DNA from 4 places in the Alteromonas sp. 76-1 genome. Region 2 is predicted to be linked to each of the others. Evidence: predicted binding sites of a transcription regulator. Region 2 holds the regulator's gene; each other region holds the start of a gene.
The links. The regulator FNR, encoded in region 2, switches genes on or off when oxygen is low (the NO sensors DNR and NnrR bind a similar motif). The targets are predictions, from matches to a motif close to TTGATCTAGATCAA.
Positions count from the first base shown of each region.

Region 1: the regulator FNR is predicted to act here: its motif matches at 1,818-1,831, upstream of ccoG (cytochrome c oxidase accessory protein CcoG).
Region 3: the regulator FNR is predicted to act here: its motif matches at 1,574-1,587, upstream of ALT761_RS00140 (OmpW family outer membrane protein).
Region 4: the regulator FNR is predicted to act here: its motif matches at 1,652-1,665, upstream of ALT761_RS12025 (PRC-barrel domain-containing protein).

Region 1 is NZ_LR136958.1:752,640-755,796, forward strand. It holds gene ALT761_RS03180 (serine/threonine protein kinase) at 1-320, opposite strand, end outside; gene ccoG (cytochrome c oxidase accessory protein CcoG) at 317-1,750, opposite strand; gene ALT761_RS03190 (hypothetical protein) at 2,071-2,436, shown strand; gene ALT761_RS20565 (hypothetical protein) at 2,464-2,631, opposite strand; gene ALT761_RS03195 (DUF3016 domain-containing protein) at 2,713-3,157, shown strand, end outside.
Region 2 is NZ_LR136958.1:2,288,141-2,291,297, reverse strand. It holds gene ccoS (cbb3-type cytochrome oxidase assembly protein CcoS) at 1-91, shown strand, start outside; gene ALT761_RS09875 (sulfite exporter TauE/SafE family protein) at 78-737, shown strand; gene fnr (fumarate/nitrate reduction transcriptional regulator Fnr) at 787-1,527, shown strand; gene uspE (universal stress protein UspE) at 1,625-2,548, shown strand; gene ttcA (tRNA 2-thiocytidine(32) synthetase TtcA) at 2,753-3,157, shown strand, end outside.
Region 3 is NZ_LR136958.1:29,143-32,299, forward strand. It holds gene ALT761_RS00130 (Sua5/YciO/YrdC/YwlC family protein) at 19-594, shown strand; gene hemF (oxygen-dependent coproporphyrinogen oxidase) at 591-1,535, shown strand; gene ALT761_RS00140 (OmpW family outer membrane protein) at 1,701-2,375, shown strand; gene ALT761_RS00145 (group II truncated hemoglobin) at 2,477-2,908, opposite strand; gene aroE (shikimate dehydrogenase) at 2,937-3,157, shown strand, end outside.
Region 4 is NZ_LR136958.1:2,776,374-2,779,530, reverse strand. It holds gene ALT761_RS12035 (rhodanese-like domain-containing protein) at 1-132, opposite strand, end outside; gene ALT761_RS12030 (ArsR/SmtB family transcription factor) at 321-656, shown strand; gene ALT761_RS12025 (PRC-barrel domain-containing protein) at 742-1,485, opposite strand; gene maoP (DUF413 domain-containing protein) at 1,755-2,114, opposite strand; gene ALT761_RS20635 (hypothetical protein) at 2,502-2,669, shown strand; gene ALT761_RS12015 (LysR family transcriptional regulator) at 2,798-3,157, shown strand, end outside.

The DNA of each region.
Region 1 (3,157 bases), 1.5 Mb from region 2:
ACCGAAGGGAAAACGGTAAAGCGGTAATCGCCATGGTGATGAAGGGTTTTTCCGTTTAGCGCTAGTGGCGCCACAATCGGAATTTCGCTATCAGCAAGCTCTTGGGCAAAACTGTGTTCTTCCAAAATTTGCGCGTCTGTCCAACGGGCAGGGCGATAAAACTTAACCACATAACGTTTGTTGTCATCGGCTTGAAATTGGTAAACCCGGTTCTCGTAACTATTGAGAGCAAGTAAGCCGCTTTGAAGAAAAATGCCCTGAGTCTCCAGGGCATCTAATATAGTGTCTGGATCTAATCCAGAAAACGAAAAGTCTTTCATCGATAAAGGAATTTGGTTGGCTCATTAACCGTAACGTTTTCACCTGAATCGGTGGTAGTGGTCACGGTGAATTGAATGTCTGTTACCACATCTTCCAGATTATACGGGTCGGTTGCAACCGAAATCGGTGTGCTATAAACCTCACCACCTTGTACCGTCACTTCTTTATTTCCAATAAAGGTGTATTCAGGCAGCCCTTGAACCGAAATAGTATAGGTCTGAGTTTGTTGAGATTTGTTGAGTACTTTAACGGTATAAACGTTCTCAATTAACCCTTCATTGGTTTCACGATATAACGAATTACGGTCGCGAATAATATCAATTTCAAGAGGCACGCGGGTTACAATGTCAGCAACCAATAACCCTGTCATGACAATGAGTACGATTAGGTAGCCAATAAGCTTAGGCCGCACGATGTGTGTTTTGCCCCCCGCCAGCTCTTCTTCCGACGTAAAGCTTATTAGCCCTTTGGGGTAATCCATTTTATCCATTACCCCGTTACACGCATCTACGCACGCGCCGCAGTTAATGCATTCATATTGTAAACCGTTTCGAATATCGATACCTGTGGGGCAAACCTGCACACATAGGTTACAGTCAATACAGTCGCCCAGGCCTTTTTCGTGCACCTGTTCATGACTTAGTTTACGAGGGCGGGGGCCTCGCTGTTCGCCTCGTTTCGCATCGTAAGAGACGGTAAACGTGTCTTTGTCGAACATGGCCGATTGGAAACGTGCATAAGGACAAATATGGGTACACATGATTTCACGCATGTAACCCGCGTTAGCGTATGTACACACTGCGAAAAAGACCACTGAAAACGCGGCCCAGAAACCCGTGTTGAAGGTAAAGAAATCAATAAAAAGGGCGCCGATGGGGGTAAAATACCCTACAAAGGTAAGTGCGGTAAGGAGGGCAACTGCCACCCAAGCCGTATGTTTGAGGGTTTTGCGAATAAACTTATCCGCGTCCATTTTTCGTGAATCTAGTTTTATGCGTTTATTTCTAGGGCCTTCTATCTTCTCTTCAAACCAAGTATAGATATATACCCAAGTGGTTTGAGGGCACATGAAGCCGCACCAGACCCTGCCAGCAAAAGTAGTCACAAAAAATAACGCGAATGCACCCACGATAAAAATGTAAGCAAGCAAGGTTAAATCTTGCGGCCATAACGTTAACCCAAAGATAGAAAAGCGCTGTTCTACAATATCGAGTAGTACCGCCTGCTGGCCATTAAATCTTATCCAAGGAATGGCGGCGAAGATGGCCAGAAAAAACAAACCGAAAAAACGTCTAAATGTTTCAAGAGGGCCTTTAACCGCACGAACGTAAATTCGACTACGCGAGTCGTATCGCTTCCCTTCAGTGGTGGATGCGGGTTTGTGCACCTTTACGGGAGTAACGTTTTTAACCGGAATTTGTTCGTTCATTTTTTCAAAACCTTAGCCAACTTCTTGTATTGCGCGGCGCATTATAACAGCTGAAATTTAAGCGTGTTTAACATAGATCAATGATAGGGCTAATGATCTTCTTTATTTATCTTTCAGTCAATACTGAAAGTTCAGAAATTATATTCTATCAATCTATCTTTACTTAATGCTAGTTGACTACTATGACGATAATAGTTTTAATACCGAATGAAAATTACACAAATAATTATCCTTTTGATTTTTTTAACGAAAATGTTTGTTGAAAATAACTAACGATAGCTGCGTTGTTTGAATTAAGTATAGTAGTGGAATAATTTTAAATGCTTCGTTTCTTTGTAATCTGTGCCGAAATTGTATTGTTGGTGATTGTGCTACGATCGCCTTTTGTTCAGTACTTTTTTTCAGATATACAAAGTACGGTCTCAGGTTGGTTTGTTTCCATTTCTGAGCTACCTGAACAAAGAGAGCTAGATGCGCTAAGAAATCAGGCGGCAGCGCAGCTTGCGCCATTAAAAGAATTCGAAGCAAACTACCTTCGAAGAATTCTGGCAAGTCGTTCAACGGTAATGCGCTTTCATATCGCTTACTGCGAAACCACCGATATAAACCCGAATTTTAGCCTCGGTAAGCGTCAGCAGTTGTGCACACTGATAGAGCAATCAAAACTACTGGAGCCCGATAGATAGTTACTGGAATGCGATAAATAAATAGCGCTAAGGCGTTGTTTCTTTTTTCTTGCTTCTTTTTGTTGTGCCTTCTAATCCTTCCTCACTTTTACCGAGTATTAAGAGTAAGCCATTCACTTTACGTTCAGCTTCCTGTGCTACTATTGAGTATATAGTTGTGATAAAAGTAGTAATGCTGCTAAAAGTTGAAGCCATGCTTCATTAAGCGCCGTTACCCGTTTACTCAGTCTTGTAGCTGACTAATACCGGGTTTTTATAAACGAGGTAGGGGGTCACATGAAAATAGCTAAGTTAACCGGTTTATGTACGCTTTTGCTCGCCAGCGTGGGAGTGTCTGGTGTCTTGCAAGCAGCGCAGGTTGAAGTAACCTGGGAAGAGCCAAAGTCTTACCGAGATGTTAAACCATCGAACGAATCTCGAACTCGCTTTAGAGAACGCACTTTTAAAGAGCTTGATGAGTTTTTCACTGAACTCGCTGAAAAACTTCCCGAAGACCAAAAGCTGTCAATTACCGTAACAGACTTAGATTTGGCGGGTCAGGTTTGGCCAGCCTCTTTTGTTGGAATGGGGCAGTCCGCTGCCGATGTTAGGATCATTAAGGAAATAGACATACCTAGAATGTCATTCTCATATGTACTTTCAGATAGTGACAACACGGTGCTTAAAAGCGAAGACGTTAAAATAAAAGATATGATGTTCATGAATACCGTTAATCGTAGAC
Region 2 (3,157 bases):
GTTTGATGATGATTTATCTGGTGATGAAAAGAAGCTAGCCGAACAGCGAAAGCAGTTACAACAACGTAAAGAAACAGATGACAGAGATTAATATATTCTCTGCTTTTTTTATCGGAATTGCTGGCGGAGTGCATTGTGTGGGTATGTGCGGTGGTATTGTTGCCGCACTACGTACAGTAACGCCAAGTAATGAACCGGCATTACCCTACACCCTTGCCTATAATTTCGGCCGTATCCTCAGCTATACATTAGCCGGCGCTATTACAGGCGCTGTCGGCCAAATAGCCACCGAGTTTGTGCCTATCGCTAAACCCGTTTTATCTTTGATTAGTGGCGTTATGCTGCTGCTATTAGCGTGTTATCTGGGAAAGTGGTGGCAAGGCTTGAATTATATTGAAGCGATGGGGCGCGGCTTATTTAAAGCTATTCAGCCAATATCTAAACGATTTCTTCCATTCAAAAGCCCAGTTTATGCACTACCCTATGGCTTTATATGGGGCTGGCTTCCCTGCGGGTTGGTCTATTCCACGTTAACGTGGTCGTTGGCATCGGGGTCAGCCGTTGACGGCGCTGCCATCATGTTATTTTTTGGGTTAGGCACTCTGCCCACTTTGTTAGCCGCAAGCGCAGGTAGCCAGTATCTAATAGCAGGTTTCAGGCATCCCGTGGTAAGACAATGCTTTTCAGGAATATTGGCTATTTATGCTCTCTTTTTAATTTATGCAGCAATTTCATAAACAAAAGAGTAAGATTATATTAAGTCGAATCTATTTATAGTTTGAACCTATGAGCAAAGGAAGCCAATTCTCAATTCATTGTCAAAATTGCAGTTTCAGCCACTTGTGTTTGCCCGTTGCACTAAACAAGACTGAGATTGAATCTTTAGATGATATTATTGAGCGAAAGAAACCCCTTCACAAGAGTGATTTACTGGTAAAGTCGGGAGATACATTCAACTCTCTTTACGCAGTACGCACGGGCTCTTTTAAGTCTTTCGTCACCAATTCAGATGGTGAAGAGCAGATTACAGGTTTTCACTTCCCTGGCGATATTATCGGCTTCGATGCCTTACGGGAAAACAAGCACCAAAGTTATGCTCAGGCATTAGAAACCGCCATGGTGTGCGAACTACCGTATGAAACGCTTGATGAGATGTCAGTTCAATTTCCTAAGTTAAGACATCAAATAATGAGTTTTATGAGTGCGGAAATTAAACAAGATCATGATCTCATGATGTTGCTTAATAAACGCTCAGCGGAAGAACGTCTATTGTATTTCCTCTCTCAGCTTTCTCAACGTTTCGAAGAACGTGGATTTTCAAATAAAGAATTTCACCTAACCATGACTCGAAATGAAATTGGGAACTATCTTGGTCTAACTATTGAGACCATTAGCCGCCTATTAAGCCGTTTTCAAAAAGAAAATATTATCCAAGTGGACGGTAAACTCATCACTATTTTAGATTTTGATGAGATGTCACAACGTTTAACGTCTGTGGTTGCACCTAATATCGCCTGTAATAGCTAATCTTCAAAGCTTTTGATCTAAAACAAGTTACGTAATAGCAAATAGGTATTACACTTAAATTGTAGCAACCAAAAATCTAAAAATGTTTGGAGGGGTTATGATTAAGTATGAACGTATATTAGCTGTCATTGAAGCCGATAGAGAGACCCAACCTGCGCTTAGCCGTGCATATGAACTTGCCAAAAAGACAGGTGCCTCTGTCACCGCCATGCTGGTGGTTTACGACTTATCTTACGATATGACAACCATGCTTAGCCCTGATGATCGTGAAGCTATGCGCGACGCGGTCACTAAGGAACATGCGGGTTGGTTGCGTAAAACCCTTACCGATTTAGGCTTTGATAAAACCGATATAGTTGTTGAATGGAACAACCGTGCCTTTGAAGCTGTGGTGCATTACGTTATCGACAACAATATAGATTTAGTGGTAAAAGCAACTAAGCGCCATGACGATTTAGCCTCTGTTATTTTTACTCCTACAGACTGGCATCTACTTAGAAAATGTCCCTCGCCCGTATTGTTAGTTAAAGATCATGAATGGCCTGAAAATGGTGAAATTATTGCTGCGGTAAATATAGGCAGTGAAGACGATGAACATGCAGTACTTAACGACAAAATCACTGTAATAGCTAACGATTATGCCGCGTTACTCAGTGGTAACGTTAATTTGGTAAACAGCTACCCCGCTACGCCGCTAAATATTGCTATTGAAGTTCCTGAGTTTGACCCAGACACATACAACAACGCAGTAAAGCACCATCACGAGCTTGAGATGAACACACACTGCGAAAAGTATGCTATCGATAGCGAGCGCTGTTATGTGAAGGAAGGCCTTCCCGAAAAAGTCATTCCAAGGATAGCCAAAGATATAGACGCTGAACTTGTTATCATCGGTACGGTTGGCAGAGTAGGTATTTCTGCGGCCCTTATAGGTAACACCGCTGAACATGTTATTGATGAACTTGTGTGTGATGTACTGGCAATAAAACCAGACGGTTTTATTTCGCCGCTTTCACGGTAATTCATACAAGTTCGTGCATAGCCTGACATCACGCTTTGCTAGCAAACGTTATATAGCCTTAAGCGCTATCGGACTATAGCCTTAAGCGCTATTGGCATTTGTTAGCAGTCAGTGCTAGCGCGATACAAAAAATCTTCACCTCGCACATTCAATTTTACTTGATTACTGTATAATGGTTTTTTTCGCAGTAACCAAGCTATTGATATGACCAGTGCAGGCACAAACCGTGCGGACGCTCCGTTAACCGCGTCTCAAAATAAACAAAAATACAGCTTTAATAAGCTACAAAAGCGACTTCGTCGTAATGTAGGCAAAGCGATTGCTGATTTCGGCATGATTGAACATAACGATAAAGTGATGGTGTGCTTGTCTGGTGGTAAAGACAGTTACGCTATGCTTGATATTCTTATGTTTTTAAAACGCATTGCGCCAATTCATTTTGACATTATTGCGGTTAACCTTGATCAAAAGCAGCCTGGATTTCCAGAGCACGTACTTCCTGAATACCTAGAAAGTGTAGGTGTAGAGTACAAAATTGTAGAAGAAGACACCTACTCTATTGTTATGGACAAAGTGCCTGAAGGTAAAACCACGTGTTCGCTTTGTTCA
Region 3 (3,157 bases), 2.3 Mb from region 2:
CTACAGAGAAAAGCACTAATGAGTATCCCGACCAAGGGGCAAGTAGACACTAGCGACCCCATTGTATCCGCGTTTAAAAATGGTGACTTATTGGTTTACCCTACTGAAGCGGTTATGGGCATAGGCTGTGACCCAGACAACGAAGCGAGTGTGTTAGCGCTCTTAGCATTGAAGCAGCGCCCCATCGAAAAAGGGGTAATTTTGATTGCCGCTAACTATTCTCAGCTATTACCTTATATAAATGATGAAGCCATACTTCAGCACAGACGTACTGAAATTGTGTCCAGTTGGCCTGGGCCAAATACTTGGCTGCTACCCAAGTCGGCGTCGACGCCACAGTGGTTAACTGGCAAGCATGAAAAAATAGCGGTTCGAGTAAGCAACCATCCAGTGGTTAAAGCTTTATGTGAAAAGCTAGAAAAGCCACTTGTATCTACAAGTGCCAACCTAACTGGCCAACAACCCGCAATCACCCAGCAGGACGCAATCAATATATTTGGTGATAGTGTTTTCTATATTGATGGAGAAGTAGGTGGCCACGCTAAACCCAGTACCATCCGTGACGGCGATACCGGAGAGATAATAAGATCATGATTGACCCCCAAAACGTAAATCAACAGTTAGACGGTAAAGACGCCGGTGAAGTAATAGAACAAGTAAAAGCATACTTACTATCATTGCAGGACAACATTTGCCAAACCTTAGAACTTGCCGACGGCAAAGGACAGTTTAAAGAAGACTCTTGGATTCGCGAGGAAGGCGGTGGCGGGCGTTCACGGGTTATTAAAAACGGCGCAGTAATAGAGCAAGGTGGGGTTAACTTTTCTCATGTATTTGGAAGTCAGATGCCGGCGTCTGCCACGGCTAACCGCCCAGAACTTGCGGGTAGAAACTTTCAGGCCATGGGGGTCTCGTTGGTTATTCACCCACACAACCCCTATATTCCGACGTCTCATGCAAATGTACGCTTTTTTATTGCCGAAAAAGAAGGTGAAGCGCCTATTTGGTGGTTTGGCGGTGGGTTTGATTTAACCCCGTTTTACCCCTTTAAAGACGACGTAGTGCATTGGCACAATACCGCAAAGAAATTGTGTGCTCCCTTTGGTGAAGACGTGTATGGGAAATATAAGACGTGGTGTGATGACTACTTCTTCTTAAAGCATCGTAATGAAACACGTGGGGTAGGCGGTTTATTCTTTGACGATTTAAATGATTGGGGGTTTGAAACTTCATTCAACTTTATGCAGGCAGTGGGTAATGGTTTTGTTGATGCTTACGTACCTATCGTAGAAAAGCGAAAAAGCACCTCATACGGTGAAAGAGAGCGTGACTTTCAGCTCTATCGACGTGGTCGCTATGTAGAATTCAACTTGGTATTCGATAGAGGCACTTTGTTTGGGTTACAAACTGGTGGTAGAACCGAATCAATTTTAATGTCTATGCCACCACTTGCGCGATGGGAGTATTGCTATACTCCAGCTCCAGGTAGCGCGGAAGCAAAGCTAACTGACTGGCTTCAGCCTACAAACTGGTAATATTTTGCACCATGGGTTCTTCCTGTGGTGCCATTCCCTTGATCCACATCAAATTCCCTCATTACCAAGGTATGTAGCTAGATTGCACCTTGCGCTGGATCAAATTATTTTCTTTTTAAACGTTTACAGTGTCGTCATTATCATTAAACACATGAGAGACACACAATGCGTACACACACACTTTCAGCCATATGTATTTCTTTAGCGCTTGCCGCTCCTTTTGCTTCAGCTCATGAAAAGGGTGATTGGATAGTTCGTGGTGGATTAACAACCGTTGCGCCCGACGAATCAACCTCTAACATCATTGCAGGTGGTAGCGATTTAGGTGTAGCACTGACTATCGATAACGATACCCAGTTAGGATTAAACGTTGCTTATTTCATCACCGACAATATTAATGTTGAATTGTTGGCCGCAACGCCGTTTACTCACGATGTGAATTTTTCAGTCAACGATCCACTAGGAACAGGCAATACATTGGGAGAAGTCACGCACTTACCCCCAACTGTTACTGTTAACTACTACTTCAACGATGCTAATGCTGCTTTTCAACCTTATATTGGTGCAGGTTTAAACTATACCTTTATCTTTGATGAGTCATTTACGGATGCAAATAAAGAAGCAGGCCTTGAAGATTTGTCTTTAGATAATTCTGTAGGTATTTCTGCACAAGTGGGAATGGACTATCAAATAGATAAAGAGTGGCATGTTAATGCGTCAGTACGTTACATCGATATTAATACCGAAGCGTCATTTACCGTAGGTGGTGCAGAAGGTAGCGTAAACGACATTGATATTGACCCTTGGGTTTATACATTGTCTGTAGGCTATACATTCTAAGATTCATCTAATGAGGTAAGTTACGTTTATATAAGTGGCCTCTTAAGCTTGGATAACCTTGAATCTTAATCTGAAGCGTTCCGTATCTCACGGAGCGCTTTTTATTTAGTATTAATCATATGCGTGGCAAGTTGATCTAGCGCGTTAAGAAGTTGCTGCGCCAACGGAAGGTCATCAACCGTCTCGTGCATGGCTTTTCGCATACAGTACATCCACTGGTCTTTTAATTCTGGTGTAGCACTAAAAGAAAGATGTCGTGAACGTAGCCGTGGGTGACCATATTGCTGCTGATAGGTATCAGGCCCGCCTAACCATAAACTTAAATAAAGAAAAAACACTTCTCTGATTCTATCTGTTGGCTGAGGATGAATAGCGTAAAGCTCTTTTGCAATAGGATCATCACGCATAATGTCATAAAAACGGTTTGCCAAAAGGCGTACCTTATCCTCTCCACCTATTCGGTAATATGGTGTAGTCTCTGACACAGCAGGTTTTTCCTTTCGTATCGATTTAAAGAAGTTAGACATTCCCATGACAGACAGCCTTATTAATAACAATTCAATGAAAAAGTTTGCCGTTTTCGGTAACCCTATAGTTCAGAGTCTATCACCAACTATTCATCAAATGTTCGCTAAGCAATGCGGCGAGCAAATTAGTTACGAAAAAATCCTCGCCCCAGAAGATGGTTTTACGCCTGCAGCGAACACATTCTTATCGCAACCTGGCGCGGTAGGCTGCAATGTCACTATGCCTTTCAAACAAGATGCCTTTGCGCTTGCCAG
Region 4 (3,157 bases), 490 kb from region 2:
TGCCTCTGCGGGTTCACGAACATCAAGTAATAAACCGTGATTAGAAGATATTTCCTGCATCGCTTCTTTCGCTGTTATACAACGAAGGGGAAAAGGGATATTGGCAAGTCTAGTAGTGATATCGATTAACATTTAAGCACCTTGAAGAATAATGATGAGTTTACTATATAAGGAAATCGCTATATTTTCTACCACCTACTTTCATTATATATTTTATAAAAAAGTGACATTGAGTTTTGGCGTTCGCTGCTATAGTAGTATACTTTAGTATAAGGTGGCGGGTTGGTATCCTGTCTACGTAAATTTATAAGTGAGTTGTTATGACTGATAATCTTGCCGTTGATAATCTATCTGTTGATACGAGTGAAATGGCTCAATATACAATGGAAGCCGAGCTCTATCTAAAGCAGTTGGCGAATAAAACCCGTTTAATGGTTTTATGCTCTTTAGTGGACAAAGAGTTATCTGTTACTCAGATGTTAGACCATGTAGACGTTTCTCAGCCTGTGATTTCTCAGCATCTGGCACTATTAAGAGAGTCTAAAATGGTGGCTACACGCCGTGACGGACAAACTATTTACTATCGACTAGCCGACGAAAGAGTGAAACAAACCATCGGTTTGCTTCACAAGTTCTTTTGCGCTCAGAATGATTAACCTAGTTTCATTTAAACAGAGATTACTTAAATCTAAGTTATTTAAAGGTAGTTAACCGCTAGCGCTCGACAGGCACTCTACCTCGCTAGACAAGTTTCGCGTTCGCTATTAAAGCCTCTATGTATGCAGCGTCGCCTAGTTTATCAAGGTCAACCTCCGGTCTAGCCATCAATCCCTCATGGGTTAGGTCGACAGAGACATTATGGGAAGACCAATCAATACTCTTGATGTCTGATGGCAGTACCGCGAGCTTTTTACCACCCGGTAGCCAATTGTTTGTATCTACCACTAGCATTTGAATTTGCCAGCTTTCAATATCAAACACAAAATCGCTAATGTGCCCAACGTTATCTTCTTGGGTTGCCACTTCGTAGCCACTGACCTCGCCGCAAGCTCTTAAGTGATTTTCAGGTTTATTGTCTAACTCTTCTTTACCCATAGCGGCTAACTCAGGATCCGCTAGCTGATTAGGGTGAGCGAAATCGCCCCACGCACCAGGACCAATCCAGTAATAGCCATAGCCAAAGTAACGAAATAGTGTTTCTTCGAATTCTCTAGAAACCGGTTTGTGTTCGTCAATAGATGGGCTATTTTTAAGCGTGTCTGAGGTCATGGAAACATCAACGGTTTCTTCTTCCTGATCCAATCGGGTGATTGAAATAGGTGATATCACCACTTTCCTGCTAAGTGGAAGCCATGTATTCGTATCGGCAACTACATATCTAATGACAAAATCTTTATCGTCAAAAAGTATATCTCGTACGCCGCCTATGTCCTTATCGGTAGCATGAATTGAAAAATGTTTAATTTGTTTATATGACACCATCATCGCTGCGCCTCCTTTGCCTTCAGGCTTGGGTAATTCATTAGATATTGTTCTACTATTTCTCAACAGCGTGGTTTGCGTAAAATAGCAATTTCACAAAGCTAAGTTATTAATATAGAACCATCTGTTAGAACATTACAAATATGCAAAGATTTGTTCGGACGCAATCTAGATATGGATCAACAAAGCGGCAAAAAGCGAGGGAAATATCACAAGTAAAAGCAACCAGCACGATTTCCACCGAGCTGGTTATACATAAATCGAACGCAAAATTACGCTACGTCAAATGCTTCGTCACTGTAATCTTCATCGTAGTCTGACTGATTACTCGCAGCGGTGCTATGCAACGTGTAGAAGTGCTTCTTGCCTCGAGATAAGCGTACATACTTGGCCCAGGTGCGCTCAATAGTATTGTCAGCATCCACTTTACCACTAACAAAATCTACAAAATGACGCTCATCATCCGTCTCTGGTGTTAACTCTCCGCATTCCAGTGCCAGCAGGGTTTTTCCATAACCGGTTAGTATATCTGCCTCACCAATACTGAAATCGCCAGATTTTCGAAAGCCATAAGGAAATTTTTGTCTATCTATAAAAGGTTTTTGAGAAACGCGAATTGATAAATTTTTCATGGTTGTACCCAGCATTGAGTTGTCTTCAAGCGAACTTTTAAGACAAAAGAATCAGAACATAAAACAAAACATTTTTTCCTTATCAATAAAAAATTTTGTTGGAAAACACAAAGTGTAAATATGTACGAATTTATGGGGTGTAAAAAGTGTATTTTTCCAAAGATATTTTCTTCTATTTTTATCTAAGGCCATGAATAAGATATAATTTTTTATTTTTTGGATTCGGCAGTGAAAAGGTGGCTGGACGTGGGGGAATTGAAGGGATGAAGCGAAATACGTGAATGAAACCCACTATAAAAAATTATTGTCGCAACGATGATAAAAATTCGTTTTCTATTTTTGGTGCCAAGACAATAATGACGACGTGGCAATAACCTAGAGATAGACATGAGTAAAGACTATCGTTACCAAAGTGAAGAATTGGACTCGGTAGAAGAGGAAGACTTTCACACCAAGAAGGTGGGCACAAAGCGCCACCAAAGCGTAAAAAACAAACAAAATCGTGACTTACAACGTCGAGAGAAACAGCGCCGTTTAATGCACGAAGGTAGTTAATACGCTTCTTAGTTGAAAATAAATACAACGCACTGCTTTTATAGCAGTGCGTTGCTGTGCTTTTGTGTTTACATGCCGTATCATCTGTGACAGTTTACAATCACTTATTTATCGGTTTTGTAAGAAGCATGGATATACGCTTTCTCACCACATTTATTGAAGTTGCAAAAACCCGACATTTTGGCAAAGCAGCTGAAAATCTCTATTTAACGCAATCTGCGGTAAGTGCGCGGATCAAGTTGTTAGAAGAATACTTTCATACCACGCTTTTCATACGCCAGCGCAACAGTATTCAGCTAACCCAATCTGGTGAAAAGCTGTTGCCGTATGCGCGTCAGCTATGCAGCACGTTAAATGAAGCCAAGCAAGAACTGCAAATTCAATCTTCTGAATACGTAGTGTGCGGGGCAACGCAATTAGCCAGTGAATTAATGCTGCCAACCACCTTAAGTCACCTTCACAATACCTTTCCCGACTGGTCTGTTAAA